DNA from 3 places in the Spirillospora sp. NPDC029432 genome. Region 3 is predicted to be linked to each of the others. Evidence: riboswitches for the same ligand, from Rfam matches in the RefSeq annotation. Region 3 holds a riboswitch; each other region holds the start of a gene.

Region 1 (10,009 bases), on a different contig from region 3:
TCGTGCTTGACCTTGAACAGCACGCGCCGGTCGGGCTCGTACCCGATGTCCAGCGGCTTGGCGATGACGCCGTCGAGGCCGGCGCCCTCGAACTCCTCGAACCAGCGCAGGGCCGTGTCGTAGGAGTCGGACGCCGGGGTGACGTGGATCGGCGCGCTCACCTCGCCGAGGGTCTCGACCAGGCGCCGGCGCCGCTCGCCCAGCGGCACCTCCATCAGCGACTCGTCGCCCAGCGCCAGCAGGTCGAAGGCGATGAACGAGGCGGGCGTCTGCTCCGCCAGCAGCTTGACCCGGGACGCGGCGGGATGGATGCGCTGCTGGAGGCGGTCGAAGTCGAGCCGCGAGCCGCTGCGCAGGACGATCTCGCCGTCCACCACGCAGCGCTCGGGCAGCTCGCGCTTCACCGCCTCGACCAGCTCGGGGAAGTAGCGCGTCAGCGGCCGCTCGCCGCGGCTGGAGAGCTCAACCTCGTCGCCGTCGCGGAAGACGATGCAGCGGAAGCCGTCCCATTTCGGCTCGTACAGCACGTCGCCCTTGGGCATGGTCTTGACCGCTTTGGCCAGCATCGGCGACAGCGGCAGGCTGATCGGCAGGTCCATCCCCCCATCCTGGACCCCGCCACCGACAATGCGGGAGACCGCCCCCCGCGCCCGGCCCGTGTCGCCGCCCCCGCGCTAACCTGCGGGGATGCGCCGATTGCTGCCCGAGCCCGCCGCCGAGGCCGATCCGTACGAGGCGTACGGGGACGCGCCCGGCCTGCGGATCGGCATGGTGATGAGCGCCGACGGCTCCGTCACCGACGACGAGGGCTGGACCGACCGGCTGGGCGGCGAGGCCGACTTCCGGGTCTTCCGCACGCTGCGGGCGCTGGCCGACGCGATCCTGGTGGGCGCCGGGACGGTCCGCACCGGGCGGCTGGGGCCCGCGCGGCTGCGCGCCGACCTGCGGGAGCGGCGGGGCGGCCCGCCCGCGCCGATCGTGGTCGTGAGCCGCACGCTCGACCTGGACTGGTCGCTGCCGCTGTTCACGGCGGCCGAGACGCCCACGATCGTGGTCACCTCACCGGCGGCCCTGGCCGGGCACGCCCCGCCGGTGCGGGCCGTCGCGCCGGGCGAGGACGGTGACGAGGAGATCGACCTCCCGGCGGCGGTGCGGCTCCTCCAGGAGGAGTTCCCGCGGCTGCTGTGCGAGGGCGGGCCGGCGCTGACGACCTCGCTGATCCGGGAGGGCCTCGCCGACGAGCTGTGCCTGAACGTGGCGCCCACGCTGTACGGCGGAGGCCCCCGGCACACGCGGCTCCTGGGGGAGCTGCCGGCGGAGGTGCGGCTCCGGCCGGCGGCCGTGTACGTCGACGAGGGCGTGCTGTTCCTGCGTTACCGGCTGCGCACGTAGCGCAGGAACAGGAAGCCCGCGTCGTCGGAGTCCTCGATCACGTGCGCCAGCCGCAGCCGGGCGGCGGGCGGCAGCACCGTCCCGTCGAGGACGCGGGGCGCGTTCCCGGAGGCGAGCACGGGGCTCACGGTCAGGCACAGCTCGTCCAGCATGCCCGCGGCGGCCACCTGGGCGAGCAGGTGCGGGCCGCCCTCGCAGAGCACGCGCCGGTGCCCCATCCCGGCGAGCCGCTCGAAGGCCGAGGCGAAGTCGCAGCCCGCGCGGCCCAGCTGGATCACCTCGGCGTGCTCGCGGGCGGCGCGGAGCCGGTCCGGGTCGGCGTCCCGGACGGTCAGCACGATCGTCCGCGCGTCCGGGGCCGCCTCGGTGAAGATGGGCGCGGTGAAGTCGAGGTCGAGGGACCGGGACACGATCGCGATCGCGGGCGTCTCCGGGCGGCCGGTCCGGAGCCCCTCCCAGGACGGGTGGGGCCGCGCGGGCCCGTACCCCTCGGCGCGGACCGTCCCGGCGCCCACCAGGATCACGTCGGCGAGGCCGCGCAGGTACAGGAACAGGTGGCGGTCGGCGTCGCCGCCCAGCCCGCCGCTGCGGCCCTCCCACGTCGCGGCCCCGTCCGCGCTGGCCACCATGTTCGCCCGCACCCAGGGGCGGTCGAGGCAGGGCGGGTACGCGTACGCCTCCGCCAGGTCGGCCTTGCCGTTCTCGGGAGTGAGTCGCCGCATGAGCATGCCCGCCAAGCTACTGCACCCGATCGGCGCGCTCGATAACGGGCGGTATGCGATTCGGCCGTTTCCGTCACGCCCGGCGGCCGCGCGGGAGACACTACGCCCGGGAGGCAAGGACCGCGCCGAAAGGAGCCGGGGGTGGAGTTCGCCGCGCTGGGCGCCTGGCTGGTAGCGGCGGCCGTGGGCGCGTACCTGATGGCGACCTGGATCACCGGCGGCGGCCTGCGCCGGCAGGCGACCAAGGTGACGCGCTACCCGCTCCTCGTCCTGGTCGGCCATCCGCTGGCGGCGGTCGCCGGCCTGCTGCTCTGGGCGGCGTTCCTGGCGACCGGGCAGGCCGCGTACGCGTGGGGCGCCTTCACGGCGCTGCTGGTCGTCATGCTCCAGGGGTTCGTGCTGTTCACGCGCTGGCTCGTCGGGCGGGGCGGGCGGCACGCCCGGGACGCCGGGCAGGAGTTCCCGGCCAGGGCCGTCATCCTGCACGGCGCGGTCGGGGCCGCCACGTTCGTGCTGGTGCTGCTGACCGCCGTCAGGGCCGGCGCCTAGCCGCCCGCGCATGGGGTTGCACCTTCCGTAGCGGCATGTGGTTCGGTGATCACATCCCGATCCCTTGAGGAAGGTCCCTGTTCATGCGTTCGTCCTTCATGCCGCCTCGCCAGGTCAAGATCGGTGACGCGGCGGCCTTCGCCGGCACCACGCCGCGGGCGATTCGCCACTACCACGAGATCGGCCTGCTCCCCGAGCCCGAGCGGGGCGGCGACGACCGCCGCCGCTACGGGTACGAGGACATGATCCGACTGCTGTGGATCCGCAGGACGGCCGACGCCGGGATCGCCCTGGACGACATCCGTGACGCCTTCACCACCGGCACGGCCTCCGCCGGTGCGGACGGCGGGGACGGTATCGCGGGCATCCTGGAGCGGCTGGAGGAGACCCTCGCCGAGCAGGAGGCGGAATTGCGGCGGCAGCGGACCGCCGTGCAGCGGATGCGCACCGAAGGCAGCCGGATGGGCCCGCTCTCCGACGTCGTCACCGACCGTCTCAAGAGCCTGCCCGAGGGCTCCCTGCGCCAGGCGGACCTGGACACCCTGCTGGTCACCGAGCGGATCTTCGGCCCGCTCGGCGCGGCCGTCCAGGCCACCCGCTTCGCCGCCCTGGCCACGCATCCCGCTCTGCGGGAGGACTCCGACCGCGTCGACGAGGCCGAGGAGGCGCTCGATGACGGCGTCGCCGTCGATGATCCGCGGGTGGCCCAGGTCGCCGCCGAGCGGCACGCCTTCGAAAGCGTCCTGGAGGCCGCCATCGAGGAGTCCGGCCTGGGGAAGGACGACGATGCCCTCTTCGACGCCTGGGACGCTCTGCACCCCGCCACCGCCGATGACGGCGAGGACGAGGCCGGCTCCATGAGCGTGCTCGAAGCCATCGGCAAGATGCCCTACGACTTCTCCCCGGCCCGCCTGCGCTGCATAGAACTGGCCGCAGAGCTGTCCGCCCAAGAGTCTCCCGCCGCCTGCCACACGGCCTAGACGATCCGGCGGAGCACCGTCAGGGAGCGGCTGACCACGGTGACCAGGTCGCGCGCCTTGACGCGGGGCCGCTCGCCGACCGCGCGGGGGTCGGCGGTGTCCAGGGCGTACTCCCACCGCTCGCCGTACTCCGGCCCGGGCAGCTCGAACCCCACCGGCTCGGAGTGGGCGTTGATCAGCAGCAGGAACGAGTCGTCCCGGATCCGCCGGCCGCGCTGGTCGGGCTCGGTGATCGCGTCGCCGTTGAGGAAGACGCCCAGCGACTTCGCGAACCCGGCGTTCCAGTCGTGGTCGGTCATCGGCTCGCCGCCCGGCGTCAGCCAGGCGATGTCGGCGGGCGCGGCGCCCGGGGCGCCGCCGGTGAAGAAGCGGCGGCGCCGGAAGACGGGATGGTCGCGCCGCAGCCGCGACAGGACGCGGACGAACTCCAGGCCGCAGCCGCCGGCGTCGTCCCAGTCGACCCAGGCGATCTCGTTGTCCTGGCAGTAGGCGTTGTTGTTGCCGTGCTGCGTGCGGCCGAACTCGTCGCCGTGCGACAGCATCGGCACGCCCTGCGACAGGAACAGCGTGGCCAGGAAGTTGCGGCGCTGGCGCGCCCGCAGCGTGCGGACGTCGGTGTCGCCGGTCGGGCCCTCGGTGCCGCAGTTCCAGGACCGGTTGTCGTCGGTGCCGTCCCGGTTTCCCTCGCCGTTGGCCTCGTTGTGCTTGCCGTTGTACGCGACGAGGTCGGCGAGCGTGAAGCCGTCGTGGCAGGTCACGAAGTTGATCGACGCGAACGGGCGGCGGGCGCTGTTCTCGTAAAGGTCGCTGGAGCCGGTCAGCCGGGACGCGAACTCCGGCAGCGTCGCCGGCCGCCCCCGCCAGTAGTCGCGGACGGTGTCGCGGTACTTGCCGTTCCACTCCGTCCACAGCGGCGGGAAGTTGCCTACCTGGTAGCCGCCCTCGCCCACGTCCCACGGCTCGGCGATCAGTTTCACCTGCGACACCACCGGGTCCTGCTGGACGAGGTCGAAGAAGGCGGCCAGCCGGTCGACGTCGTGCAGCTCACGGGCCAGCGCCGAGGCCAGGTCGAACCGGAACCCGTCCACGTGCATCTCCAGGACCCAGTACCGCAGCGAGTCCATGATCAGCTGGAGCGCGTGCGGGCTGCGCACGTTCAGCGAGTTGCCGCAGCCGGTGTAGTCGAGGTGGTAGCGCTTGTCGTCGTCGCGCAGCCGGTAGTACGAGGCGTTGTCGATGCCGCGGAACGACAGCGTCGGGCCCAGGTGGTCGCCCTCGGCGGTGTGGTTGTAGACCACGTCGAGGATCACCTCGATGCCGGCCGCGTGCAGCGCCCGCACCATCGCCTTGAACTCCAGCACCTGCTCGCCGCGCTGCCCCGAGGAGCTGTAGGCGTTGTGCGGCGCCAGGAAGCCGAGGGTGTTGTAGCCCCAGTAGTTCGTCAGGCCGCGCGCGACCAGCGCGTGCTCGGGCACGTGCTGGTGCACCGGCATCAGCTCGACCGCCGTCACGCCCAGCTCGGTCAGATGGTCGATCATCACCGGATGGGCGAGCGCGGCGTACGTGCCGCGCTGCTCCTCGGGGATCGCCGGATGCAGCTTCGTCAGGCCCTTGACGTGCGCCTCGTAGATCAGGCTCTCGTGGTACGGCACGCGCGGCGGCCGGTCGTCGCCCCAGTCGAAGAACGGGTTGATCACCACGTTCTTCGGCATGTAGGGCGCGCTGTCGTCGTTGTTGAGCGTCCCGGGGTCGGCGAACCGGTACGAGAACAGCGACTCGTGCCAGCGGATCTCGCCCTCGACGGCCTTGGTGTACGGGTCGAGCAGCAGCTTGTTCGGGTTGCAGCGGTGGCCGTTCCGCGGGTCGTACGGGCCGTGCACGCGGTACCCGTACCGCTGGCCGGGCCCGACGCCGGGCAGGTAGCCGTGCCAGACGAACCCGTCGACCTCGGGCAGGACGATGCGCTCCTCGTGCCCCTCGGCGTCGAACAGGCACAGCTCCACCCGGTGCGCCACCTCGGAGAACAGGGCGAAGTTGGTCCCGGTGCCGTCCCACGTGGCGCCCAGGGGGTAGGCCTCGCCGGGCCAGACCTCCCGCATCTCTCCACCCCTCGGCTCGTCGCGCGCGAGCCTCCGATTTTCCCTTACCCATCGGGGCGGCGGGTCTCGCACGCGGAGATCGGCTCGTCACCAGGGCGGGCGAAGTCGGCCCACACGACCGTGTGCCGGTCCCGGCGTTCCGATCCCCAGCCCAGGCTCAGCGCCTCGACCACGTGCAGGCCGCGCCCGCCCTCCCCATTGTCGTCGGGCGCGCGCAGCCGCGGCGCACCGCCTCCCCCCTGGTCGGCGATCTCCAGCCGGACGACACCCGCACCCGCCAGGAAGGACACCGTCACATGCCCGCCCCGGCGGTCGCCGGGCCGGGGCCCCGACCGGGAGTGTCGCACGGCGTTGGTGAAGAGTTCGCTCGCCACGACGGTGAGCTCGTACAGATCGGGGAAGCCGGGGCCGAGGAGCGCCCGCGCGTACCGGCGGACGAGCGCGACGGCCTGCTCGGTGCCGGGCAGGACCACGGCGCCGAGGACGGTGAGGGGACGCTCTTTCGGGACGCCTTCCGCGCGCGACGCCATGCGCCTGCTCCTTCCCGCGAACGGGGTCCTGGTCGGGGACCGGTCCACAGGGAGGTACGGGCGGATCGGGGCGCGGCGCCGTCTCCCGGAGGAGAAAACTCTGAGAACTTCGGTGAAACGCGGGGATCGCCCGAGCTCACCCGCCCCGCCGGTCGCTCCAGACCACCTCGTCGCCCGCGTACCGCGCGGTGGGGGACAGCCCGGCGCGGCGGGCGACGGCCGCGGAGGCGCGGTTGGCCGGATGGACGTTGGCGGTGATCTCGCGGACGCCGTGCCCGGCGAGCCAGGACACCAGCGCCCGGGCGGCCTCGGTGGCGAAGCCGAAGCCCTGGTACGGCATCCCGACCACCCAGGCGACCGCGGCCCGCGGCCCCGCCTCGCCCGGGGTGACGGTGGCCTGGACGGTCCCGACCGGCTGCCCGTCGCGGCGCCGCCGGACGATCCAGTTGAGCCACTGCTCCTGGTGGAACGGCGCGGGCCCGGCGGCCAGCCGCGCGTACCGGGCGCGCAGCTCGTCCAGGGAGAGGGGCTCGCCGCCGGTGTAGCGGTGCAGCCGGGGGTCGCCGAGGACCTCGGCCATCTCGTCGGCGTGGTGGGCGCCGAGCGGCTCCAGCGTGAGGCGCCGGGTCCGGATGGCCTCGGTGATCGGTACGGGCATCCGCCCGACTCTACGCCGGGGCGGTGAGGCGGTGCGTCCAGACGCCCTCGGGATGCTGCCGGGGGCTCAGCCACAGCCACGGCTGGGAGCGCCGGAACGGCAGCTCGGTGCCGGGCTGCCACGGGTAGAGCCCGTTCTCGTCGGGCCACACGACCTGGAGGAACGGCAGCGGCCGGCCGCGGTAGAACGCCATCGCCCCGTGGAAGGCGCGCTCGTGCCAGCCGGGGTCGACGCCCCGGAACGCGGCGGGCCGGCCGCGCACGACGTCGTCGCGGCGCTCGCCGTCGGCGGGCGGGCCCTCGCGCCCGGCCTGCCGCCCGAGCGCGTTGAGGATCTCCTCCATCTCGTACACGTCGCCGCCGAACATCGCCAGCTCGGGGGAGCGCAGGCTGTGCCAGAGGCCGACGGTGTACGCCCAGCCGGGGCCGTCGCCGACCGGCGGCACCAGCACCATGCTCCAGCCGTACTGGCTGATGTGGACGATGGTGCGCAGCTGGAAGTTGCCCAGCCGGCCGCGATCTCCGTAGTCGCGGCAGATGATGCACTCGCAAGCGGGGCGGCCCTCGGACATGGCCGCCAGCTTACGGCCAGTTGATCGCTTGACGAGAGTGATCGGGCGTCCGCGTGCACGTGCGTTTGCATTGTGCAGGTCGTTGTCGGGCGTCCGGATGGGCCAGAATGATCGGACAAAGGCGACGGGGACCAGGAAGCCGGTGCGAATCCGGCGCGGTCCCGCCACTGTGACCGAGGAGCGATCCCCAGGCACGGCCACCGTCCGCGCGCGCGTGCGGGAAGGCCGGGGCGAGCGATGATCCGGGAGCCAGGAGACTGACCCGTCGCCGGTCCACCGGCAGGGGCGAGGACACCCCGAGGAAGGATCCGATGAACGGCCATGCCCGGAAGGCGGCGGGGCAGCACACCCTCTGGGGGCGGACCTCTAGACCCCCAGGGCGGTCGCCCGAAGAGCGGGATCGGGGGATCGGCAGGCGCGAGTTCCTGGCGGCGGGCGGGGCGGCCGCGACCGCCGCGCTGCTCGCCGGCTGCGGCGGCGGGAACGGCGGCGGCGCGGACCGCTTCCGGGCCGCGTTCCCGGCCGGCGGCTCCCAGGAGACGCTCGACCCGCACGTGGCGCCCAACTTCGTCGACCAGGCCCGCGCCAAGGCGCTGTTCGACACGCTGGCCACCTACGGCGACGACATGTCCGTCCGGCCGCGCCTGGCCGAGTCGTGGGAGAGCGACGCGGCCGGGACCCGCTGGCACGTCAGGCTCCGCGCGGCGCGCTTCCACGACGGGCGGCCCGTCACCGCCAAGGACGTCCTCTACAGCTACCGCAGGGCCGCCGACCCGGAGGTCGGGTCGCCGTCCCAGCAGCTGCTGTCGGCGATCGACTTCGGCGCGAGCCGCGCCACCGGGGAGCGCACGCTGACGCTGGCGCTGGAGAAGCCGGACTTCGGGTTCCCGACGGCGTTCGGCGGTCCCGGAACGGAGATCGTCCCGGACGGCACGACCGCCTTCCGGAACCCGGTCGGCTCCGGCCCGTTCCGGTACGTGTCGTTCACGCCGGGCGGGACCGCGCGGTACCGGCGCTGGGAGGGCCACTGGGAGGGGCCGCCGGCGATCGCCGAGCTGGAGATCGTCCCGGCGAACGAGGAGTCGGCCCGGGTCAACGCGCTGCTGTCCGGCCAGGTCCACTACGCCGCCGACCTGGCCGGGGCGTTCGTGGAACGCCTCAAGGGGCAGCGGTCCGTGCGCCTGCTGACCGCGCGCCGCGCCACCGCCCAGCAGGTCATCCTGCGCACCGACCGGGAGCCGTTCTCCGATTCCCGGCTGGTCCAGGCGATGGCGCTGGGCATCGACCGCGAGGCGCTGGTGCGGGTCGCGCTGGCCGGGCACGGCGAGGCGGGCAACGACCTGTTCGGCAAGGGCCTGCGCGGTTACGCGGCGGGCCTCCCGCAGCGCGGGCGCGACGTGGAGCGCGCGAGGCGGCTCGTCCGCGACGCGGGCGCGGAGGGCCTGGCGGTCCCGCTCGACACCAGCACGCTCGACGCCGCGTGGGAGCCGGCGGCCGCGCTCATGACGCGCCAGCTCGCCGAGATCGGGCTGCGCCTCGAACCCCGCACGCTCGCCGCCACCACGTACTTCAGCGAGAGCAAGAAGCGCGGTGTCGCGTCGTTCAGCACCACGTCGACGCTGCCCGTCCCCGACTTCCTGGAGCAGCGCTTCCGCTCCGGCGCGGCGCGGAACATGACGGGCTTCCGCTCCGGCCGCTTCGACCGGCTGCTCGACCGGGCCCGCACCGCCCGCGACGAGAAGGAGCGGCAGGACCTCCTCACGGAGGCGCAGCGGATCCTGCGCGACGAGTCCGGCCTGCTCGTGTGGGCGTTCTCCGACGCCAACGACGGGATCGCGGCGTCGGTGCGCGGGCTGCGCGCGGCACCGCCGAACTCCCACGCATGGGCCCGGTTCGACCGCGTCACGCTCGCCTGAGGTGCGCGGGTACGCCGCCCGGCGGGGCGCGCTGGCCGTGGCGCAGTGCGCCGCCGTCCTGGCCGCGGTCTTCGCGCTCGGCGCGCTGCTGCCCGGCGACACCGCCGACGTCCTGCGCGGCGAGCACGGCACGCCCGAGCAGATCGCCGCGCTCCGCGCCCGCCTCGGCCTGGACGAGCCCGCCTGGGCGCGCTTCGGCCACTGGCTCGGCGCCCTGGCCTCAGGGGACGCGGGACGGTCGCTGATGACGGGCGCCCCGGTCGGCGAGGAGATCGCCCGCCGGACCGCCGCCTCGCTGGCGCTGGGACTGCCCGCGCTCGCCGCCGTGGCCGTCCTCGCCCCGCTGCTGGGCGTCGTCACCGGCCTGCGCGAGGGCACCCGGCTCGACCGGGCCCTGAACGGGGCCGCCGTGCTGCTGCACGCCGTACCGGAGTTCGTCCTCGGGCTGCTGCTGATCGCCTGGCTGTCGCTGGCCGCGGGGCTGCTCCCGGCGACCGCGGTCGGCCTGGACGGGACGCGGCTGCTCGCCGACCCGGCCGTGCTGGTGCTGCCGGTGACGGTGCTGGCCGCGGGCCGGACCTGCGACCTTTCC
Region 2 (10,009 bases), on a different contig from region 3:
GCCAGCAGGTTGGCGCCGTGGTGGCCGCCCAGGACGGCGACCGCGAACCGCATGCCCTCGTCCACGCACACCACGGCCGGATCGCTCGTCTTGTGCTCCAGCAGCGGGGCGAGGACCCGGACGGTCGCCCCCACGGCCAGGAAGCTGACGATCGCGTCGCACGCCTCCCACGCCTCGCGGAGCGCCTCGCCCGCCTTCAGCCCGGTGAACTCGCGGACCTCCCCCGGCCACGCGGCGGCCAGCGCGGCGGCCGCGCCGCGCCCGCCCGCGGTGGCCGCGACGACCCCGATCACAACACGCTCCCCTCACCGGACGGCCTCTGCCTGATCGTCACGACGGTCCTGCCGGACGGCCCGGTCCGGCCGCCGCCGGGGGTCGCGGCGTTCCGCTCTCCCCACACAACGAAGACCGGCTCGCTTTCGTTCGCGCCGAACGGGGCCGCGTCCAGCCGGACGACCCCCGTGACCAGCGACTCCTTCTTCAGTGCGGCCTCGGCGGCCCGGACGCGGCCGGACTCCCGGAGCACGGCCACGACACCCCGCAGCGCCCGCGCCGCGCACGCCCGCGCCACCTCCGGCCCGCCGCCGCCGACGAAGACGGCGTCGGGCTCGGGCAGGTGGTCGAGGACGGCCGGGGCCGTGCCGCGCGAGACCGCGACCTTGACGCGGTGCGCGCGGACGTTGCCGCGGATGCGCTCGCAGGACGCCAGGTCCCGCTCGACGGCCACGGCGGCGGCGCCGAAGCGGGCGCACTCGATCGCGACCTCGCCGGCGCCCGCGCCCACGTCCCAGACCATGTCCCCGACGGACGGGCCGAGCCTCGCCAGCACCAGCGCCCTGACCTCGGCGAACGTCCCGAGCGGGCCCGGCCCGAACGCGGCGTCCGGCAGCGCCCAGCCGGACGGGCCCGGCCGCGCCCCGGCGACCCAGCCGCGCTCGCCCGTCTGGCGGCGCGGATCGAGGACGAGCACGACGTTCGGGTCGCGCCAGGGCCGGGTGCTCGCCTCGGCGGGACGCACGTGCACGACCCGCTCGTCCGGGCCGCCGAGGTTCTCGCAGACCACGAACGTGCGCGGCGTCTGGGGGAACAGCTCGCGCGCCAGCGCCGCCGGGCCCGCCCCGGGCGCGGTCAGCACGGCGACCTTGGGGTGCGCGCGGCAGGCGTTGACGGCCCGGCGCAGCTCGCGGCCGTGCGCCGACACCACCAGCGCGTCGTCCCAGGGCAGCCCGGCCCGCGCGAACGCCTGCGCCACCGAAGACAGCGCGGGCAGCACCCGCGGCCGGTGGCCGCGCTCGCGCAGCGCCCGGACGATCCCGAAGAAACCCGGATCGCCGCTGGCGACGACCACGACGTTCCGGTCCTTCTCCAGGTCGGCGTCGATCGCGTCCAGGGCCGTCCGGAGCTCGCCCATGACGACCGTACGGGCCGACGCCGGGATCGGGACGGCCGCCAGATGGCGCGCCCCGCCGACCACCAGCGCGGCGCGCCCCAGCAGCTCGCGGGCCTCGGCGGAGAGCGGCGACCCGTCGTGGCCGAGCACGGTCAGCAGATGGGTGTTCATCGGCGCAGCCGCCCGTACATGCCGACCATCCGCCCGGCGGCCGGCGCCAGCAGCACGACCTGGACGGCGACCGCGCCGCCCGCGATCTCCTCCAGGCGGTCGGCGACCCTCCGGCACAGCTCGCGGCCGCAGCGGCCCACGAGGTCCCGCGGGTACGGCGAGTCGGGCCGCACCTCGTGCAGCGTCGCGGCCGCGTGCCAGGTCCCGTACGCGGCCCGGACCGTCCCGCCCTCGGTCACCTCGGCGGCCAGGTCGCCCGTGCCGCCCATCTCCGTGGTGATCTCGGCGAGCGGCAGGTCCAGCCCCGCGTCGTCCAGGGTGCCCGGCTCGGCGAACAGGATCAGCTGCCCGATCCCGTCGGCGGCCGCCTCGCGCGCCGCCTCCTCGATGTCGACGGCCTGGACGAAGCGGTCCTCGGCCAGCTTGGGCATCATCTTCACTGCGGCGCGCCGCAGCGGCTCGCCTCTGTAGAGCACCCGCGTGTCTTCGCTCATGGGCGATGAGCCTCCCGAAGGCGGCGGCGCGCGGCGGGCTCGGCACGCCGGTGGCCGTGGAAGTGGCCCGGGTGGTACAGGTGCGAACGGGTGCCGCCCGCCGCCAGGGCGGGGCCCACCAGTACGAGCGTGTGCTTCCACAGCTTGTGCGCCTTGACCGTCGCCGACAGCTCGCCGAGCGTGCACCGCACGACCAGCTCGTCCGGCCAGGTCGCCTGGTAGGCCACCACGCAGGGGGTGTCGGCGGGGTAGCCCCCTTCCAGCAGCTCGTCCTGGAGCTGCCCGGAACGCGCCGCCGACAGGAACAGCGCCATCGTCGTCCCGTGCCGCGCGAACTCCCGCACCTCCTCCCCCGGCGGCATCGGCGTCTTGCCGCCGCCCAGCCGGGTGAGGACGACCGACTGCGCCACCTCCGGGATCGTCAGCTCGCGCTCGACCACCGCCGCGACCGCGCTGAAGCTGGAGACGCCCGGGATCACCTCGGTCTCCAGGCCCATCTCCTTGCACCGGTCGAGCTGCTCCTGCAGCGCGCCCCACAGGGCGGGGTCGCCGGAGTGGATGCGGGCGATCGTCAGCCCCTCGGCGAGGGCGCGCTCGTAGTACGGGAGGACGCCCTCCATCGGCAGCCGCGCCGAATCGACGATCTCCGCGTCCGCGCGGGCGTGCTCCAGCACGTCCGGGTGGACCAGGCTCGCCGCCCAGATCACCACGTCGGCCGCGCCGATCGCGCGGGCCGCGCGGAACGTCAGCAGGTCGGCCGCGCCCGGCCCGGCGCCGACGAACAGGACCTTCCCCTTGCCTGCGGTGCCCATCAGAGCCTTCCTCCCCGCGCCGTACGGCGGTGCCCCGGCACGATCAGCGTGGACAGGTACGGGACGGGCCCGCTCAGCTCCCGGGCGGGCCGGATCTCCTCGCCGGGCAGGCCGAGCCGCGTCCCGTACCGGGCGCCGTCGAGCCGTCCGGCCTCCTTGAGCGCCTCGATCACCTCGGCGGCGACCGCGCCGAACTTGTACGCCACGACGGTGTCGCCGGTCTCCAGCGCCGCCCGGAACGCCGCCATCGGATCGGCTCCGCCGGCCAGCGGGACCAGCCCGATCGACTCGGTGCCCTCGGCGAGCACGGTCCCGGAGCGGGCGGCCAGGTCCTGCATCGCGGTGATGCCGGGCACGGTGACGATCTCGGTCTCCGGGCGCAGCTCCCGCACGGTCTGCGCCAGGTAGGTGAAGGTCGAGTAGACGTTCGGGTCGCCGATCGTGGCGAACGCCACCGTCGCGGCGCCCTCGTCGAAGGCGCGGACGACGCGCTCGGCGGCGGCGTCCCACGCGGCGGCGCGGCGGGGCGTGACGCCGCCGCGGTCGTTGAGCGCGAACACGACGCGCTCGGCCTTGGCGGTGTACGCGCGGACGACCGACTCGGCGCGGCCCTCCTCGTCCGGCGCCATGACCGGCACCAGGACGACGTCCGCCTCCTGGAGGATCCGGACGCCCCGGACGGTCACCAGCTCCGGATCGCCCGGCCCGACGCCGATCCCGACCAGCCGCGGCGGGCCAGCCCGCCCGGGGCGCTCCAGCTCCGCGGACAGCAGGCTGAACACGTGCTGGTCCACCCCGCCGCCTCCCGCAGCGCGCAGCACGCCCTCGCGCCGGAACCCGGCCTTCTCCGCGACCCGGACCGACGCGCGGTTGGCGACGTCGATCCGCAGCTCCAGCCGGTTGAGGCCGCCCTCGCGCAGCGCCCACGCCGCGAGCGTCCGCAGCGCGTCGGTCGCGAGGCCGCGGCCCCGGGCGCCGGGGCGGACGCCGTACCCGGCCTCGGCGGCCCGCGCAGGCCAGTCGACCCGGAAGATCCCGATCGCGCCGCTCAGCTCGCCGGTCGCGCGGTCCTCCACCACCGCGTGCAGGCCCATCCCGGACCGGGGGATGTCGTGGACGCCCGTGCGCAGCCACCAGTCGAGGGCCTCGCCGGGCGGCGGCACGATCGGCGGCAGGAACTCCTCCCCGGCCGCCATCGCCGCGCCGAGCACGCCGGCGTCGTCCGGCCGGAACGGGCGCAGCGCCACCCGCTCGCCGGCCAGCTCCAGCCGCTGGTCGAAGGTGGTCATGCGGCCGCCTCCAGGATCATCCGCTCCGCGAACGCGGGCTCCCCCGCCCAGTGAAGGTGGAGGTACGAGGCGACGCAACGGCCCCGCACGAAACCCTCGGGCCCGGCGGTCGTCCACTGCCACGCCGCGGTGCCGCCGTGCGCCGGATCGGTCACCGTACGGTGGAACTCGTGCCCGCGGACGCGCTCGCCCGCGCGGGCCACGACCGAATCGGAGACCGCGACCGCCGACCGGTAGCCGAGCGTCAGGCGCGGCGCCATCGTCGCGGTCACCTCGTCGAGCACTCCGCACATCGGCTGGCCGTCCAGCTCGCGCGCCAGGTACAGCAGGCCCGCGCACTCGGCGTACACGGCGCCGCCCGCGTTCGCGAACGCGGCGACGTCGCGGCGCAGCGGCGCGTTCGCCGACAGGTCCGGCGCGTACATCTCGGGGAAGCCGCCGCCGATGACGACGCCGCGCGTCCCCTCCGGCAGGCGCTCGTCGCGCAGCGGGTCGAACCGGACGACCTCGGCGCCGGCCGCGGCCAGCAGCTCCTCGTTCTCGGCGTACCCGAACGTGAACGCCGGCCCGCCCGCGACCGCGATCCGCGGCGGCGGCCCGCCGGCGGCGGCGACCTGCCCGCGCGGGTCCCAGGGCTCCTCGCGCAGGTCGGGCGCGGTACGGGCGACCGCCATCACGGCGTCCAGGTCGCAGGACTCCGCGACCAGCGCCCCGAGGCGCTCGACGGTCGCGACCGCCTCGGCGCCGCGCTCGGCGGCCGGGACCAGCCCGAGGTGCCGGGACGGCTTCGCCACGTCGTCGCGGCGGCGCAGCGCGCCCAGGACCGGCACGCCCAGCTCCTCGACGGCCTCCCGGCACATGCGCTCGTGGCCGTCCGACCCGATCCGGTTGAGGATCACCCCGCCGAGGCGGATGTCGCCGTACGTCCGGAATCCGTGCACGGTCGCCGCCACCGAGCGCCCGGCCGCCGCCGCGTCGACGACCAGCACAACCGGTGCGTCCAGCAGCCCCGCGACGTGCGCCGTGGACGCGAACCCGCCCTGCTCGGCGGCGCCGTCGTACAGGCCCATCACGCCCTCGACGACCGCGAGGCGGGCGCCCGCCGCGCCGTGCAGCAGCAGCGGGACGACCAGCTCCTCCGAGGTCAGCCACGGGTCGAGGTTGCGTCCGGGGCGGCCCGTCGCCAGCGCGTGGTAGCCGGGGTCGATGTAGTCGGGCCCGACCTTGTGCGGCGACACGGCCGTCCCGCGCGCCGCGAACGCCGCCATCAGGCCGGTGGCCACGGTCGTCTTGCCGCTGCCCGAGGCGGGCGCCGCGATCACCAGTCTCGGCATCGAGGTCACCATTCCGAGATCACCATGCCGAGATCACCACTCGATGCCCTTCTGGCCCTTCTGGCCCCGGTCCATCGGATGCCTGACCTTGCCCATCTCCGTGACCAGGTCGGCGAACTCCACCAGCCGCGGATCGGCGTCCCGGCCGGTGATCACGACATGCTGGGCGCCGGGCCGGTCGCGCAGGGCCGCGATCACGTCCTCGACGTCGATCCAGCCCCACTTCATCGGGTACGTGAACTCGTCCAGGACGTAGAAGCGGTACGTCTCGGCGGCCAGGTCCCGCTTGATCTGCTCCCAGCCCTCGCGGGCGTCGGCCTCATGGTCGGCCTCGGTGCCCGGGCGCTGGATCCACGACCAGCCCTCGCCCATCTTGTGCCAGGTCACCGCGCCGCCCTCGGCGCTCTCGCCGAGCACGCGCAGCGCGTGCTCCTCCCCGATCCGCCACTTGGCCGACTTCACGAACTGGAACACCCCGACCGGCCAGCCCTGGTTCCAGGCGCGCAGCGCCAGCCCGAACGCGGCGGTCGACTTCCCCTTGCCCGCGCCCGTGTGGACGATGACCAGCGGCCGGTTCCGGCGCTGCCTGGTCGTGAGCCCGTCCTCGGGAACGTACTCCGGCTTCCCTTGCGGCATCCCCTACGCCACCTTCCTGGAGGACCGGACGACCCCGGCCAGCCCGTCGGCGCCGAGGTCCTCCAGCCGGACGGTCTCGGCGCCGAGCCGCACGCCCAGTTCGGCCGCCAGCCCGAGCCGTACGGGGCCGGACTCGCAGTCGACGACCACCGCCGCCACCCCGGACAGGGCCGCCGCCGCTGCCGCCGGGTCGGGGCCGTGAGTGGCGCGGCCGTCGGTGACCACGACCAGCAGCGGGCGGCGGGCCGGATCGCGCATCCTCTCCACTCGCAGCGTCTCGGCGGCGCGCAGCAGCCCGGCCGCCAGCGGGGTGCGGCCCCCGGTGGGCAGCCGCTCCAGCCGCCGCGCCCCGGCCTCCACCGACGAGGTCGGCGGCAGCGCCACCTCGGCGCCGGTACCGCGGAACGTGATCAGGCCGACCTTGTCGCGGCGCTGGTAGGCGTCCAGGAGGAGGCTGCGCACCGCGCCCTTGACCGCGCGCATCCGCCGCCGCGCCGCCATCGAGCCGCTGGCGTCGACGACGAACAGCACCAGGTTGCCCTCGCGGCCGTCCCGTACCGCCTCGCGCAGGTCCGGCGGCGCGACGATCACGCCCGTGCCGGTACGGCCGCGCGCGTGCTGGTGCGGGGCGGCGGCGCGCAGCGTGGCGGCCAGGTGCAGGCCGCGCGCGCCGGGGCGGGCGCCGGACACGCGGCCGTACGGGCTGCGGGCCTTGGAGCGGCGGCCGGGCGCGCCCGCACCGGTCCCCGGCACCGTGAACAGCCGGGGCCGGAACGCGGCGTCGGCGGGGGCGGGCTCGCTCTCGTCCGGGCGGCCGTTCTCGCCGGGCGCGGGGGCGTGCCGCTCGTCGGCGGGGCGCTCGCCGTCGGACTCGGTCACGGGACGGCCGCTGAGCAGGGCGTCCAGCACGCTCAGCGCGCCGCCGCCCGGCTGCCCGTCCGGCCGGCCGCCACCGCCGGGACCGCCGCCGCCGTCGTCGTCCGGGCCGTCGTCCTCGGGCGGCCCCTCGTCGCCGCCGCTTTCGTCGTCGTGCGGCGGCTCCGGCCGCGGTTCGGGCTCCGGCTCGGGCCGCGGTTCGGGCTCGGGCCGGTCGTGTTCGGGGGCGGCGTGCTCGTCCAGGATCTCGTCGAGCCGCTCCTCGTCCAGGCCGGGCGCGTCGAACGGGTCGCGGCGGCGCCGGTGCGGCAGCGCCAGCCGCGCCGCCGTCCGCACGTCCTCGGCGGTCACCACGGTCCGCCGGTGCCAGGCCGCCAGCGCGATCGCGGCGCGCGCCGTCACCAGGTCGGCGCGCAGCCCGTCCACCTCGAACGCGGCGCACACCGCGGTGATCTGGCGGAGCGCGGCGTCGGTCAGCTCCACCCGCGGCAGCCGGGACTGGGCGGCGGCGATCCGGGCGGCCAGCTCCGCCTCGGCCAGCGCCCACCCGGACGCGAACCGCACCGGGTCCTCCTCGAAGTCCAGCCGGCGCCGGACGACCTCCGCCCGCTCGGCCGGATCGCGGGTGGCCGCCACCTCGACCGTGAGCCCGAACCGGTCGAGCAGCTGCGGCCGCAGCTCGCCCTCCTCCGGGTTCATCGTGCCGACCAGCAGGAAGCGCGCGGCGTGCCGGACCGACACGCCCTCGCGCTCGACGTACGACTCGCCCATCGCCGCCGCGTCCAGCAGCAGGTCCACCAGGTGGTCGTGCAGCAGGTTGACCTCGTCGACGTACAGGACGCCGCGGTGCGCGGCGGCGAGCAGGCCCGGCTCGTACGCCTTCACGCCCTCGGTCAGCGCGCGCTCGATGTCGAGGGAGCCGGTGAGGCGGTCCTCGGAGGCGCCGACGGGGAGCTCGACCAGCCGCGCCGGCCGCTCCTCGGTCCCCGGCCGCTCGACCGGCTCGGCCCGCCCGGCGGAGTCCTCGTCGCCGTCCTCGGCGTCGTCCACCGGGTGCGGGCCGTCGGGGCAGCCGGGATCGGGGTCGCGCGGGTCGCAGGCGAACCGGCAGCCCGCCACCACCCGCGTCGACGGCAGCAGATCGGCCAGCGCGCGGACGATCGTCGACTTCGCGGTGCCCTTCTCGCCGCGGACCAGCACGCCGCCCACGCCCGGCGACACCGCGTTGATCAGCAGCGCCAGTTTGAGGTCGTCCATCCCGACGACGGCGGAAAAGGGGTAGCGCGCCGCGGCGGCGCGCGCACGGCTCATCGGCCCATCAGACAGGGCATGCCTCATCGTCCTTCCCTCGGGTGTCCACGCCCGTGGCGGTTGTTCGCGGGCACCGGGGCGCCCGCCACGACGGCCGGAGTCTCCTGGCTCCCGGATCGCCGCTCCCCCTCGGCCTTCCAGCGTCCCTGGCGGGACGCCGTGGCCGCGTTCGAGGGGGAGCTCCCCATGGTCACAGTTGCGGGACAGCCCCGGATTCGCACCGGGTTCCTCCGCTTCCGTCGCCTGCACAGGATGGCATACCGCCTGGACCGGCCCAAGTCGCGCCCAGGTGACGGCGCCGCGGCCTCCACCGGGTAAGGGCCCGCCGGTCACGGCGCCGCATAGGCTGTGCGGGTGGCCCAGTCACCCTCCCGCACCCCGGATTCCCGCCGCTACCAGCGGCTGTCCCCGGACGAGCGGCGCGACCAGATCCTCGGCGTCGCGCGGCGGATGTTCACCGAGCTGCCGTACGCCGAGGTCTCCACGTCCGCGATCGCGGCGGAGGCCGGGGTACGGCGCGGGCTCCTGCACTACTACTTCGGCACCAAGCGCGAGCTGTTCCTGGAGGTCGTCCGCGACCTGTCCGGCGCGGCCGCGATGGCGGCGCCGCCGCCGGACGAGAACCGGTCGCTGGAGGAGGCCGCCGACCTGTGCGTCCGGCTCTTCCTGGAGGCCGCCGAGGGCAACGCGACGACCTGGTTCGCCGCGGTGGACGCCGAGGGCTTCGGGCGCGACCCGCAGCTGCTGCACATCGTCAACCGGTTCCGCGACCTGACGGTCGAGCACATGCTCACCGTGCTGCGGATGGAGCCGACCGGCACGCTGCGGGCCGTGCTGCGCACGTACTCCGGGCTGGCGGAGGCGGCCACCCGCCAGTGGCTCCAGGAGGGCACCCTCGACCGCGGGCAGGTGCACACGCTGCTGTCCCGCTCGCTGCTGGCGCTGCTGACCGACATCGCCCCCGCCGTGGAGGACGCCCGGACGGCCGCCGCCGGAGCGGGAGCGGGAGCGGGGACCGGCGACGCGGCGGCCGCCGCTGGGGCGGGCGCCTGACGGTCAGCCCGGCCGTTCCGGCGGCCGGGCCTCGCCGGGCACCGCGAACCAGACCGCCTTGCCCGGGACCCGGGGGGTGCGGCGCGAGTGCGTGCGCAGCATGCCCCAGCGGCCGTCCGACAGCTCGCGGACGATGCTGAGCCCGCGGCCGTAGTCGCCGGACGTCCAGGAGTAGACGGGCAGCCGCGCGGCGGCGTGCCGGTCGAACACCGCGCACCGCAGCTCGCCGGGCGGTCCCGCGTACAGCCACAGCTCGTGCGGGCCGTGGTCGGGGGCGTGCTGGTGGGCGTTGGTGGCCAGCTCGCTGACCATCAGCTGCGCGTCGGCGACGGCGGCGCGCGGCACGCCCGCCTCGGCCAGCGCCGCGGCCAGCGCGGACCGGGCGTGGCCGGCGCAGGCCGGGCCCGCCGGAAGCGTCCAGGTCAGGCCACCGGACGGCGGTGCGGCGGGGACGGGGGCGGCCGGCAGGGGTACGGCTTCACCGAGGGAGGCCGGCGGGTACGGGGCGTGACCGGCGAGGCCGGCCGTCTCTGGCGAGGTCGTCACGGGATCCTCCCGTGTAGTTCCGTGGTGCGCGGTGGTGAACCGCACGGTCACTGGGTGTTGCCGTTCGGTCACATGAGCACAGCCTCGCGTGAGATTC
Region 3 (10,009 bases):
CACTCCCTACCCGGTAGGGGGCCCGGTACGACGAAGGTCGCGCGCAGCAGCCTGCCCGCGCGTCGCCGATCGAGGGGAACCTGGGCGCGGGGCTCGGCCTTTCGCCGGCTCCGCGCGCGGGGCGCGGCCGCCCGCGCGTTCCGAAACATCCGTATCTCCGCGGAAATGACACTGATGTGGCACTCGCGGCCCCGGGACGGGCGGGTGTGACGGAACGGCGGGCGGCGGCGCTGGATCAGGCGTGGGAATTCGCGCGCTTGACCCGGGCGAGCAGGTCGGCGAAGTTGTCCAGCGTGAGCGTGAGGGCGCCCTGATCAGGGGCTTTGCTGTCGCGTACGCCGACGCGCCCGGCGAGGCGCGCGAGCTCCACGCAGTCGCTCTGTCCGGAACTGCCGCTGCTGAAGCTGGACTTCCGCCATATCGCGGGGGTGGTCATCGCATCGACTCCAATGCATGTTCGATGAGTTGGCGAGAAGCGGACCGGGACAACGCATCCGTTCCGATCCTGTCATAGCGTATTTCGAATGCGTGGACTTCGGCAGGATCTCCAACCAATCTGCCACCGCCGGATGCCTCGATGTACGCGAGTGTCTCCCTGGCGACACCGAGCAGTTTGAACGAACCGTCCAAGCCCGGGTGAAAACCGATCGAACGGGGGACCACCCGGAGCATCACGTGCGGTTTGGCGGCCAATTCCAAAAGGCGGGACAACTGCTCGTACATCACCCGCGGCTCGCCGATCGCCCGGTCGATGACGTCCTCTTCGAGCAGGACCCACAGGAGCGGCGGCTCCGGCCGGAGCAGGGTCTCCTGGCGGGCCAGCCGGCCGGCGACCGACTCCTCGATGTCCTGCACGCCTCCCTGGACGAAGAGAGTGCGGGCGTACGCCTCGGTCTGGAACAGCCCCGGGACCAGCGAACGCTCGTAGATCTTGATCGTGGAGGCCCGCGCCTCCAGCTCCAGATGCGCCGAGAACCAGTTGGGGTCGTGCCCGGTCCTGGCGTGGTGGAGGAGCAGGCACAGAAGATCACCGGTGCCGTACGTGTCGTCGAGTGCTCTCAGCTGACGCTCCGAGGGCTTCAGCCGGCCCGCCTCCCAGTGAGAGACGGTCTGCCGCGCGGTGTTGGTCATCTTGCCGACGGCGGCGCAGGACAGCCCGTGCTTGTTCCGGAGAAAGTGCAGGTAGACGGCCAGGAAGTCCCACATCGACGCTCTCGGATCGAGCGAATCGCGCAGCGGCACGTGCGGTGCTCCATTCAGTGATCATGTCTCTAATGTCTCCAGAGCCATGGCCAAGCTAGCGCTACGCCAACACAATGTCACGGAGAGCGAGCATCGGGGGGACAGTCAATGGGGGCCGAAAGTACGATCGCTGACGATCTGGACATAACCGTTCCGGGGGCGCGTACTGCACCGGGATGGGCGCGCGCACTGATCGAATTGCGCGTCGCCCGCTGGTCGATGTGGCATATCAAGCACGACGCCTGCCTGATCGCCGGCGAATTGATCGCCAACGCGGTGGCGGCGGCGCCGGGCGAGGAGATCAGGATCAGGTGCACGCGGGAGCCGGAGGCGATCCTGCTGGGGGTGTGGGACGCCTCCGACGAGATGCCCGTCGTCCTGCCGGTCAAGGAGATGACCTTGGACGATGTGGAGGGCGACCCGCTGGCCCTCGAACCGGGGCACGACGACGGGACGGGCGGCTGGGGGCTGCCGATCGTCGAGGCCCTCGCCGCGGAGTGCGGGGTGGATCCCACGGAGCCGCGCGGTAAATGGGTCTGGGCGCGCATCGCCTGCTGACCGCCGATAACGCGGGCACAAGGCGGGCCGGGGCCCGCACACAAGATCGAATGGAGCGTTCCCAATACGGGGGGAACTCCGCCGGACGAGTTCCGGGGAACGCGCCGGACCGGCCGATCCGCAGGTCTCCCGCCGAGTCATCGCGGACAGTCAAGGCCCGGTGAACGGTGACACGGAACTAACCGCGAGGAAAGGAGGAGTGGCGAGGGGTGGGCCGGTCGTGTCCGGCGGCTCGAAGGAGGGGGGCCACCCCCGGGCGGGGGGCTCGGGGGTGACCGGAGAGAGCCGCGGCGCGTACCCGGGGGGTGAGCGGCCGAGGGGGCGGCGACGCCGTGGAGGGAGTGCCGGCAGCGGGGGCGCCGGCACCGCTCCGGCGGCGATTAGCAAATACGGATATGTCTACGGAAAGGGATTTGGAATGACCAGCGCCGTCAGGAGAGGAGTGTCCTGGGTGTGATGGGATATCGGAATCCGGCCGGCCATGCGACGGCCGGCCGCCATCGGGGGTCAGGACTCCGGAACGTACGGGGGCGCGACGCCCCAGCCCCACCGGGGCACGGGGATGCCGTCGGACGGCGGCGCGGTGCCGAGGCCGGAGTTGGAGACGGCCAGGCGCGTCCCCCATTCGATGTAGCCGGAGAACGCGGCGCGGAACTCGGGGTCGGCGGGGAGACCGGCCTCGTCCGCCGCGTCCATGAGGAGGCTCACCCAGCGGCGGCGCTGCGGCTCGGTGATGTGCCTGCCGAGGTGCTGGGAGAGCATGTGGGGGTAGCCGCCGCGCTCGTCCGTGTAACGGGACGGGCCGCCGAACACCTCGCTCAGCCACATCGCGACGTACCGGGGGTGGCCCGGGTCCATGTGCGCGAACAGGGGGCCGATCAGGTCGTCCTTGAGCACCCGCGCGTAGAAGATCTCGGTCAGGTGCTCGAACGCGTCCGTTCCGCCCGCCCACTCGTACAGGCTCGGAACGGCTGAACCGGCGCCCTTCACGGCGGTGCGCTCGTAGTGGCGCATCTCCTCGATCCGCTTCACGTAGGGGCGGATCTCCGCGAGGAAGGCCGTGAAGTGCTCGCCGCCGCGGAACTCCTGCATATGGGCCTCGGCCGAGGTCCATGTGATGCGCAGGATGTACGACTCGGGCTCGTCCGTGCAGCGGGACAGCTCGTAGTCGACGCACTGGGGGGCGGCGGCCAGGGGGACCGCGGCGCGCGCGTACGCGGCCTCGAACTCCTCGGCGTCGCCCTGGTCGATCCGGTAGCGGATGTACTCGACGATCATGTGATCACGCCCTTGATCATGGTTGGCGTCATCAATGTAATCGGGTAATCATCCGGGCTGGGGCGTTCTGGCCGAATCCGGCGCGACCGCGATCGGGAAGGCCCGGCATCCCGCACGGCGCGGGATGCCGGGTCTGTCGGCACTGGCGACACTGGCAGCACTGCCGGCACTGCCGGGTCGGTGCTCGGGCCCGCCGCCCGCCGGCGTCAGTCCTCGCCGGGACGCCGCGCCCAGAACACGCCGCCGGCGATGACGACGATGACCAGGGCGGCCACCCCGATCCACAGCCAGCCGGACGAGGAGCCGCTCTCCTCCTGGCTCGCGGCCTGCGTGGTGGCGGTCGCGGACGGCGCGGGCGCGGCCGGGGCCGCGGACGCCGAAGCCGACGCCGACGAGTCCGGGGATCCCTTCACGGAGAACTTGAAGCTGCCGGAGATCGGGTGGCCGTCGCTGGAGACGACGCGCCAGCCGACGGTGTACTCGCCGTTCGGGAGCGTCCCCTCGACCGCCTGGGTGACCTTGTTGTCGACGGCCCGCGCCTCCCCGGCGCCGTGCTTCGCGCCGTCGGGCCCGGTCAGGACGATCTGCGGGACGCGGACGGTGCCGGTGAAGGTCAGCTCGATCTCCGGCGGCGACACGATCTCGGCGCCCTTCTCCGGATTGGAGGACTTCAGCGCGTCGTGCGCCCAGGCGGGCGCGGCGCCGAGCCCGAGCACCGCCGCGACCAGGGCGATCGCCAGGGTGATCCTGCGGAACCTCATGCTTGCCTCCTTGCGCGGGTGAGGCCGAGACCGCCGACGCCGATCCCGATCACTCCGGCGGCCAGGCCCAGGCCGCCGAGCAGCCGGGCCGTGCCGTCGTCGGCCGGGGACGCGGTCGCCGCGGGCTTCGCGCCGTTCGCGGCGACCGGCTCGGCCGCGGCCTTCGGAGTCAGTTTGAGGGACGGAGCGGGGTGCTCGGGTTCGTTGGAGCCGTCCCCGGGGTCCTGGTCCCACTTCACGACCTCGTCGTTGGAGTAGGTCTGCTCGGCCTTGAAGAGGACCCGGTCGGCGTTCGCCGGCAGCGGCCCCATCGAGACGTCGAACTCCTCGAATTGCCCGGCCGCTATCTCCCCGCCGGTCCAGATGATCTTCGAGACGTACTCGGTGAGCTCGCCGCCCTCGATCTTGACGGGCTCGGGCAGCTTGGCGCGCTCGACCTCGACCTTCCAGCCGGGCACGGGCCGTACCGACACGTGCTCGATCACGGGATCGGACGGCATCTCGATCACGAGCTTGGTCGTCCGCGCGTTGTCGCGCTCGTTCGGTACCCGGAAGGCGACCTTGGTGTACGAGCCCTGCTCGGCGGTACGGGGGTTGGCGGTGACGTGGGCCGACGCGCCGGTGGCCAGACCGGCGAGGGTGACGGCGGCCAGCGCGGTGACGGCGGCTGATCTGCGGATATGCCGTGACATGCCATGAGGAATGCGACGGGACATGGGAATCTCCGTTCGAGGCGTACGGGTGAAGCCGGACGGGCCCGGGACGGGCGATCGGTCCGGTGACGTACGGCACTCGACGGCTCGCGGTACGAGCCCGGCGGCTCAGCAGGCGAGCGCGAGCGCCCTCGAACGGCGCGGCGGCCCGCGGCGGACGACCTCGTGCCGCAGGATCCGCCCGCACGGGCGGGCGGGGATGTCCTCCGCCGGGAGCGGCGCGGTGCGCGGCGGGGCGGCGGCAGGCTCGATCGCGATCAGTACCCGGGCCGGGGCCGTGGCGATCCGCCGGGCCAGCGACCAGGCCGCCCGCTCGCCGCGCCGCAGCCACCAGGCCGAGACGACCGCCGCCGCGACGTGCGCGAGCGTCATCGCCGTGCCCGATCCGCCGCCCCCGCCGGGGCCCGGCGCGACGGCGACCGTGTGGTGCCCTGCGGCGGTCGCGGTCGCGGCCGTGCATTCGGCGCTCGCGTACAGGCTGTGCAGCGCGAACTGGCCGCCCAGCAGCCCGCCGAGCAGGGTGGGCAGCGAGCGCTCGTGGCCCGCCAGCGCCTGCGTCACCGCGAGGACGCCGCCGAAGCCCGCCACGACCGCCCAGTACGGGATGGCCGCGGTGGACGTGAGCGAGTGCCCGAGGGTCGCCAGCGTCACGCAGACGGTGGTGAAGACCACCGCCCGCGAGGTACGGAAGAGGGGACGCGGCGGGTGCGGGGACATGGCGGGAACATCGTCCCACCCCCGGCCGGTGATCTCTACACACCCCCCGAGATCGGTATGGCGCCCCAACATCTAGTGTTGTCGCAATCGGTCCCCGCCAGATGTAGGGTCATGATCGTGCTGGTTCGCCCGCGCCGATCGCCGGTGCGGGCGTCGTAAGAGGGAACCCGGTGCGGTGCGGCCCGATGTCTCGGGCCGCCCAATTCCGGGACTGCCCCGCAGCGGTGAGCGGGAACGACCGCCGTCAGAGAGCACTGGCGCGCCGTGATGGCGCGCCGGGAAGCGACGGTCATTAGGTCGCGCGCTCCTTCCGGGAGGGAGGGGACGCGCGGTGCCCGCGAGTCCGAAGACCTGCCCGCACCGATGGACGTCCAGGCTTCGCGGGAGGCCGGTGGGCGCGCGGCGGCCTGCCGTGGCGTTCTCCTCCCCTGCCCGCGGGGCGATCTCAAGGGGAGAGAGAGTACGTGACACGGCAACTCACGGCGCCGCCGAACCCGTCCGGGGTGTCCGGCGACATCGGCGCCGCGATCGAGCGTGCCTGCGCCGGGCTGCCCGGCGCCGAGCCGGCGCCGCTGCTGGCGGCGGTACGGGGGGAGAGCGGGGAGGCGGCGCGGCGGGAGCGCGCCGTCGCCGAGGCGGCCGCGCTGGTGGCGGCCGAGCCCGCGTACTCCAGGGTCGCCGCCCGGCTGCTGGCCGTGAAGATCGCGGAGGAGACCGCGGCCGAGGGCGTGCTGACGTTCGCCGGCTCGGTGGCGGCCTCGCACCGCGAGGGCCTGCTGTCGGACGAGGCCGCCGCGTTCGTCGCCGCGCACGCCGCCGAGCTGGACGCGCTGATCGACGAGGGCGCCGACGAGCGTTTCGAGTATTTCGGCCTCCGCACCCTCTACGACCGCTACCTGCTCCGCCACCCGAGCACCCGCCGCGTGCTGGAGCGCCCGCAGTTCTTCCTCCTGCGCGTCGCGGCCGGCCTGTCCGACACCGTCGCCGAGGCGGCGGAGCTGTACGGGCTGCTCAGCACGCTGTCGTACCTGCCCAGCTCCCCGACGCTGTTCAACTCCGCGGCCCGCCGCCCGCAGCTGTCGTCGTGCTTCCTGCTGGACTCGCCGCGGGACGAGCTGGAGTCGATCTACGAGCGGTACGCGCAGGTCGCGCGGCTCAGCAAGTACGCGGGTGGCATCGGGATCTCGTGGTCGCGGGTCCGGTCGCGCGGCTCGCTGATCCGCGGCACCAACGGCCTGTCGAACGGGATCGTCCCGTGGCTGCGGACCCTGGACTCCTCCGTCGCCGCCGTCAACCAGGGCGGCCGCCGCAAGGGCGCAGCGTGCGTGTACCTGGAGCCCTGGCACGCCGACGTCGAGGAGTTCCTGGAGCTGCGCGACAACACCGGCGAGGACCAGCGCCGCACCCACAACCTCAACCTCGCGAACTGGATCCCGGACGAGTTCATGCGCCGGGTCGAGTCCGACGGGACCTGGTCGCTGTTCGATCCGAAGGAGGTGCCCGAGCTCACCGACCTGTGGGGCGAGGAGTTCGACGCCGCGTACCGCAAGGCCGAGGAGGACGGCCGGTACGTGCGCCAGGTCTCGGCCCGGCGCCTGTACGGCCGGATGATGCGGACCCTCGCGGAGACCGGCAACGGCTGGATGACGTTCAAGGACGCCGCCAACCGCGCCTGCAACCAGACGGCCACGCCGGGCCGCGTCGTCCACCTGTCCAACCTCTGCACGGAGATCCTGGAGGTGACGGGCGACACCGAGACGGCGGTGTGCAACCTCGGCTCGGTGAACCTGTCCGCCCACGTCGGCCCGGACGGGGTGGACTGGGCGCGGCTGCGCGCGACCGTCCGCACCGCCGTCCGGTTCCTGGACCGGACGATCGACCGCGGCTTCTACCCGACCGGCGAGGCCGCGGGCGCGAACCGGCGCTGGCGGCCGGTCGGGCTGGGCGTGATGGGCCTGGCGGACGTGTTCTTCAAGCTGCGGCTGCCGTTCGACTCCGCCGAGGCCCGCGCGCTCTCGACCCGGATCGCCGAGGAGATCGCGCTCGCGGCGTACGGCGCGTCCGCCGACCTGGCCGAGGAGCTGGGCCGGCTGCCCGAGTACGAGCACACCCGCACCGCCCGCGGGCGGCTCCACCTGGACCACTTCCCGGACGCGAGCCCGTCCCGCGCCGCCGAGTGGGACGCCCTGCGCGCCCGGATCGCCGAGGTCGGGCTGCGCAACTCGCTGCTGATCGCGATCGCGCCGACCGCGACGATCGCGTCCATCGCGGGCTGCTACGAGTGCATCGAGCCGCAGGTGTCCAACCTGTTCAAGCGCGAGACGCTGTCGGGCGAGTTCCTGCAGATCAACTCCTACCTGGTCGCGGACCTCAAGGCGCTGGGCCTGTGGACGCCGCAGGTCCGGGACGCGATCAAGCGCGCGAACGGATCCGTCCAGGGCCTGGTCGATCTCCCCGAGGAGCTGCGCGCCCTCTACCGGACGGCCTGGGAACTCCCCCAGAAGGCCCTGATCGACCTCGCGGCGGCGCGCACGCCGTACATCGACCAGAGCCAGTCGCTCAACCTGTTCATGGAGACGCCCACCATCGGCAAGCTCTCCTCGATGTACGCCTACGCGTGGCGCGCGGGTCTCAAGACGACCTACTACCTGCGTTCGCGGCCCGCGACGCGCATCGCGCAGACGACCGTCTCCCCTACGGAAGCGGTCATGTGCTCCCTCGAAAACCCAGAGACCTGCGAGGCATGCCAGTGAGCCTGCTGGACCCGGGCATGGACCTCACCCTCCGGCCCATGCGCTACCCCGACTTCTACGAGCGCTACCGCGCCGCCATCCGCAACACGTGGACGGTCGAGGAGGTCGATCTCGCCTCCGACCTGGCCGACCTCGCCCGCCTCACCCCGGCGGAACTGCACCTGGTCAACCGCCTGGTCGCGTTCTTCGCCACCGGCGACTCGATCGTGGCGAACAACCTCGTGCTGAACCTCTACAAGCACGTGAACGCGCCCGAGGCCCGCCTCTACCTGTCCAGGCAGCTGTTCGAGGAGGCCGTGCACGTCCAGTTCTACCTGACGCTGCTGGACACCTACCTGCCCGACAACGACGAGCGCGCCAAGGCGTTCGCGGCGATCGAGCACATCCCGTCCATCCGGGCGAAGGCGGAGTTCTGCTTCCGCTGGATCGACTCGCTCGGCGGGCTGGACGAGCTGCGCACGGCGGAGGACCGCCGCTCGTTCCTGCTCAACCTCATCTGCTTCGCCGCGTGCATCGAGGGCCTGTTCTTCTACGGCGCCTTCGCGTACGTCTACTGGCTCCGCTCCCGCGGCCTCCTGAACGGTCTCGCGTCCGGCACCAACTGGGTCTTCCGGGACGAGAGCATGCACATGGAGTTCGCGTTCTCGGTCGTGGACACCGTCCGCGAGGAGGAGCCGGAGCTGTTCGACGCCGCGATGACCGAGCAGGTCACCCGCATGATGGAGGAGGCCGTGGAGGCGGAGCTGGCCTTCGCCCGCGACCTCTGCGGCGACGGCCTGCCGGGGATGAGCGCCGGCGACATGCGCCGCTACCTGGAGTACGTCGCCGACCAGCGCCTCGCCCGGCTCGGCCTGCCGGTCCGGTACGGCTCGGCGAACCCGTTCTCGTTCATGGAGCTGCAGGACGTGCAGGAGCTGTCGAACTTCTTCGAGCGCCGCGTCTCCGCGTACCAGATCGGCGTGGAGGGCAGCGTCGCCTTCGACGAGGCCTTCTGACGGCCGCCCCCCGCCCGGAGGCCGCGTCCGCGCGAAGCGGCCGGCCTCCGGGCGCGGCGGTCAGGGCTCCAGGCCGGGCCGCCAGCAGAGTTCCGGCGGGATGCCCTCGGTGATGAAGTGGTCGGGGGCGAGCCGGGACTCCCATCCGGGACGCCAGCCGGGGTCCCGGCGCTCCATCTCCTCGCGCAGCACGTCGATCGGCTCCCTGGGCTCGTGGAAGTCCATGGTCTTCCGGCGCGCGACGGCGAAGCCCGTCCAGAACGGGGGCCGGTGATCGTAGGCGCGCTCGGCCGTCACCTCCCCGTCCCGCACGCGGACCCGGACGAACAGCCAGCGCCCGGACCGGTCGTCGCCCTCCTCCTCCCGCCAGGCGTCGAGGAGCTCGCCGAACGCCGGGTCCTTCCACTCCGTCCCGTCCCGGTCGCGCAGCGTGAACCGGCCGTTCCACCTGCCGGCGAGGGCGGCCCGGATCTCGGCATGGCCGTTCTCCCGCATCCACGCGGCGACGGCGCGCAGCGCCTCCCCCTCGGCCGGGACGGGGCGTTCCGCCTCTTCCGCCAGGCACATGGCCCGCCCGACGAGGTCGCTCTGCCAGCCCTCGTGCTGGGCGAACACGCGGCGCTCGGCGGGCTCGCCGTTCCCGGCCGGGACCTCGGGCCACCGGGATCCCGGCGCCACTCCGGCCCACTCCGCGACCGCCAGCGCGCCCTCAAGGGCGAAACCCGCGTCGGCGTCGAAGAAGCTTGCCGTGCCGGCGACCGCTTCGGGGTCCAGGGCGCGGATCAGCGCCTCCAGCACGTCACGGTCCACCGTCCGGGCGCGGGCGGCGGCGAGCACCGCGTCGTACGCCGCTTGCGCGGCCCTCTCGTCCGCTGCGTGCTCCATGAAGTTCTCGTGGAACTGGAAATAGCCGCGGAGCTCGTCCCCGAACCCGTCGTCCATGCCGTCCGGGTATGCGGTGCGCCCCCAGGACTCGCCGTCCCACCAGTGCA

Evidence for each region. Region 3 has a riboswitch for cobalamin ahead of AB0881_RS08290 (ribonucleoside-diphosphate reductase subunit alpha). Riboswitches for the same ligand answer to the same signal wherever they lie in the genome.
Region 1: another riboswitch for cobalamin. It lies ahead of AB0881_RS28560 (ABC transporter substrate-binding protein); the one in region 3 lies ahead of AB0881_RS08290 (ribonucleoside-diphosphate reductase subunit alpha).
Region 2: another riboswitch for cobalamin. It lies ahead of AB0881_RS12160 (VWA domain-containing protein); the one in region 3 lies ahead of AB0881_RS08290 (ribonucleoside-diphosphate reductase subunit alpha).

The regions. Positions count from the first base shown of each region.
Region 1 covers NZ_JBEZWH010000045.1:10,140-20,148, reverse strand. The annotation lists gene AB0881_RS28605 (ATP-dependent DNA ligase) at 1-599, opposite strand, end outside; gene AB0881_RS28600 (dihydrofolate reductase family protein) at 688-1,392, shown strand; gene AB0881_RS28595 (pyrimidine reductase family protein) at 1,374-2,120, opposite strand; gene AB0881_RS28590 (hypothetical protein) at 2,256-2,663, shown strand; gene AB0881_RS28585 (MerR family transcriptional regulator) at 2,747-3,643, shown strand; gene glgX (glycogen debranching protein GlgX) at 3,640-5,742, opposite strand; gene AB0881_RS28575 (ATP-binding protein) at 5,787-6,272, opposite strand; gene AB0881_RS28570 (GNAT family N-acetyltransferase) at 6,409-6,930, opposite strand; gene AB0881_RS28565 (DUF4262 domain-containing protein) at 6,941-7,501, opposite strand; cobalamin riboswitch at 7,632-7,761, shown strand; gene AB0881_RS28560 (ABC transporter substrate-binding protein) at 7,813-9,417, shown strand; gene AB0881_RS28555 (ABC transporter permease) at 9,419-10,009, shown strand, end outside.
Region 2 covers NZ_JBEZWH010000011.1:183,261-193,269, forward strand. The annotation lists gene cobJ (precorrin-3B C(17)-methyltransferase) at 1-293, opposite strand, end outside; gene cbiE (precorrin-6y C5,15-methyltransferase (decarboxylating) subunit CbiE) at 290-1,561, opposite strand; gene AB0881_RS12135 (hypothetical protein) at 1,558-2,055, opposite strand; gene cobM (precorrin-4 C(11)-methyltransferase) at 2,052-2,867, opposite strand; gene cobI (precorrin-2 C(20)-methyltransferase) at 2,867-4,156, opposite strand; gene AB0881_RS12150 (cobyrinate a,c-diamide synthase) at 4,153-5,490, opposite strand; gene cobO (cob(I)yrinic acid a,c-diamide adenosyltransferase) at 5,524-6,126, opposite strand; gene AB0881_RS12160 (VWA domain-containing protein) at 6,130-8,313, opposite strand; cobalamin riboswitch at 8,411-8,544, opposite strand; gene AB0881_RS12165 (helix-turn-helix domain-containing protein) at 8,668-9,366, shown strand; gene AB0881_RS12170 (ATP-binding protein) at 9,370-9,912, opposite strand.
Region 3 covers NZ_JBEZWH010000007.1:177,912-187,920, reverse strand. The annotation lists gene AB0881_RS08325 (DUF397 domain-containing protein) at 236-436, opposite strand; gene AB0881_RS08320 (helix-turn-helix transcriptional regulator) at 433-1,242, opposite strand; gene AB0881_RS08315 (ATP-binding protein) at 1,441-1,800, shown strand; gene AB0881_RS08310 (antibiotic biosynthesis monooxygenase) at 2,308-3,078, opposite strand; gene AB0881_RS08305 (copper resistance CopC family protein) at 3,285-3,839, opposite strand; gene AB0881_RS08300 (YcnI family protein) at 3,836-4,531, opposite strand; gene AB0881_RS08295 (hypothetical protein) at 4,661-5,269, opposite strand; cobalamin riboswitch at 5,374-5,643, shown strand; gene AB0881_RS08290 (ribonucleoside-diphosphate reductase subunit alpha) at 5,734-8,022, shown strand; gene AB0881_RS08285 (ribonucleotide-diphosphate reductase subunit beta) at 8,013-9,017, shown strand; gene AB0881_RS08280 (hypothetical protein) at 9,078-10,009, opposite strand, start outside.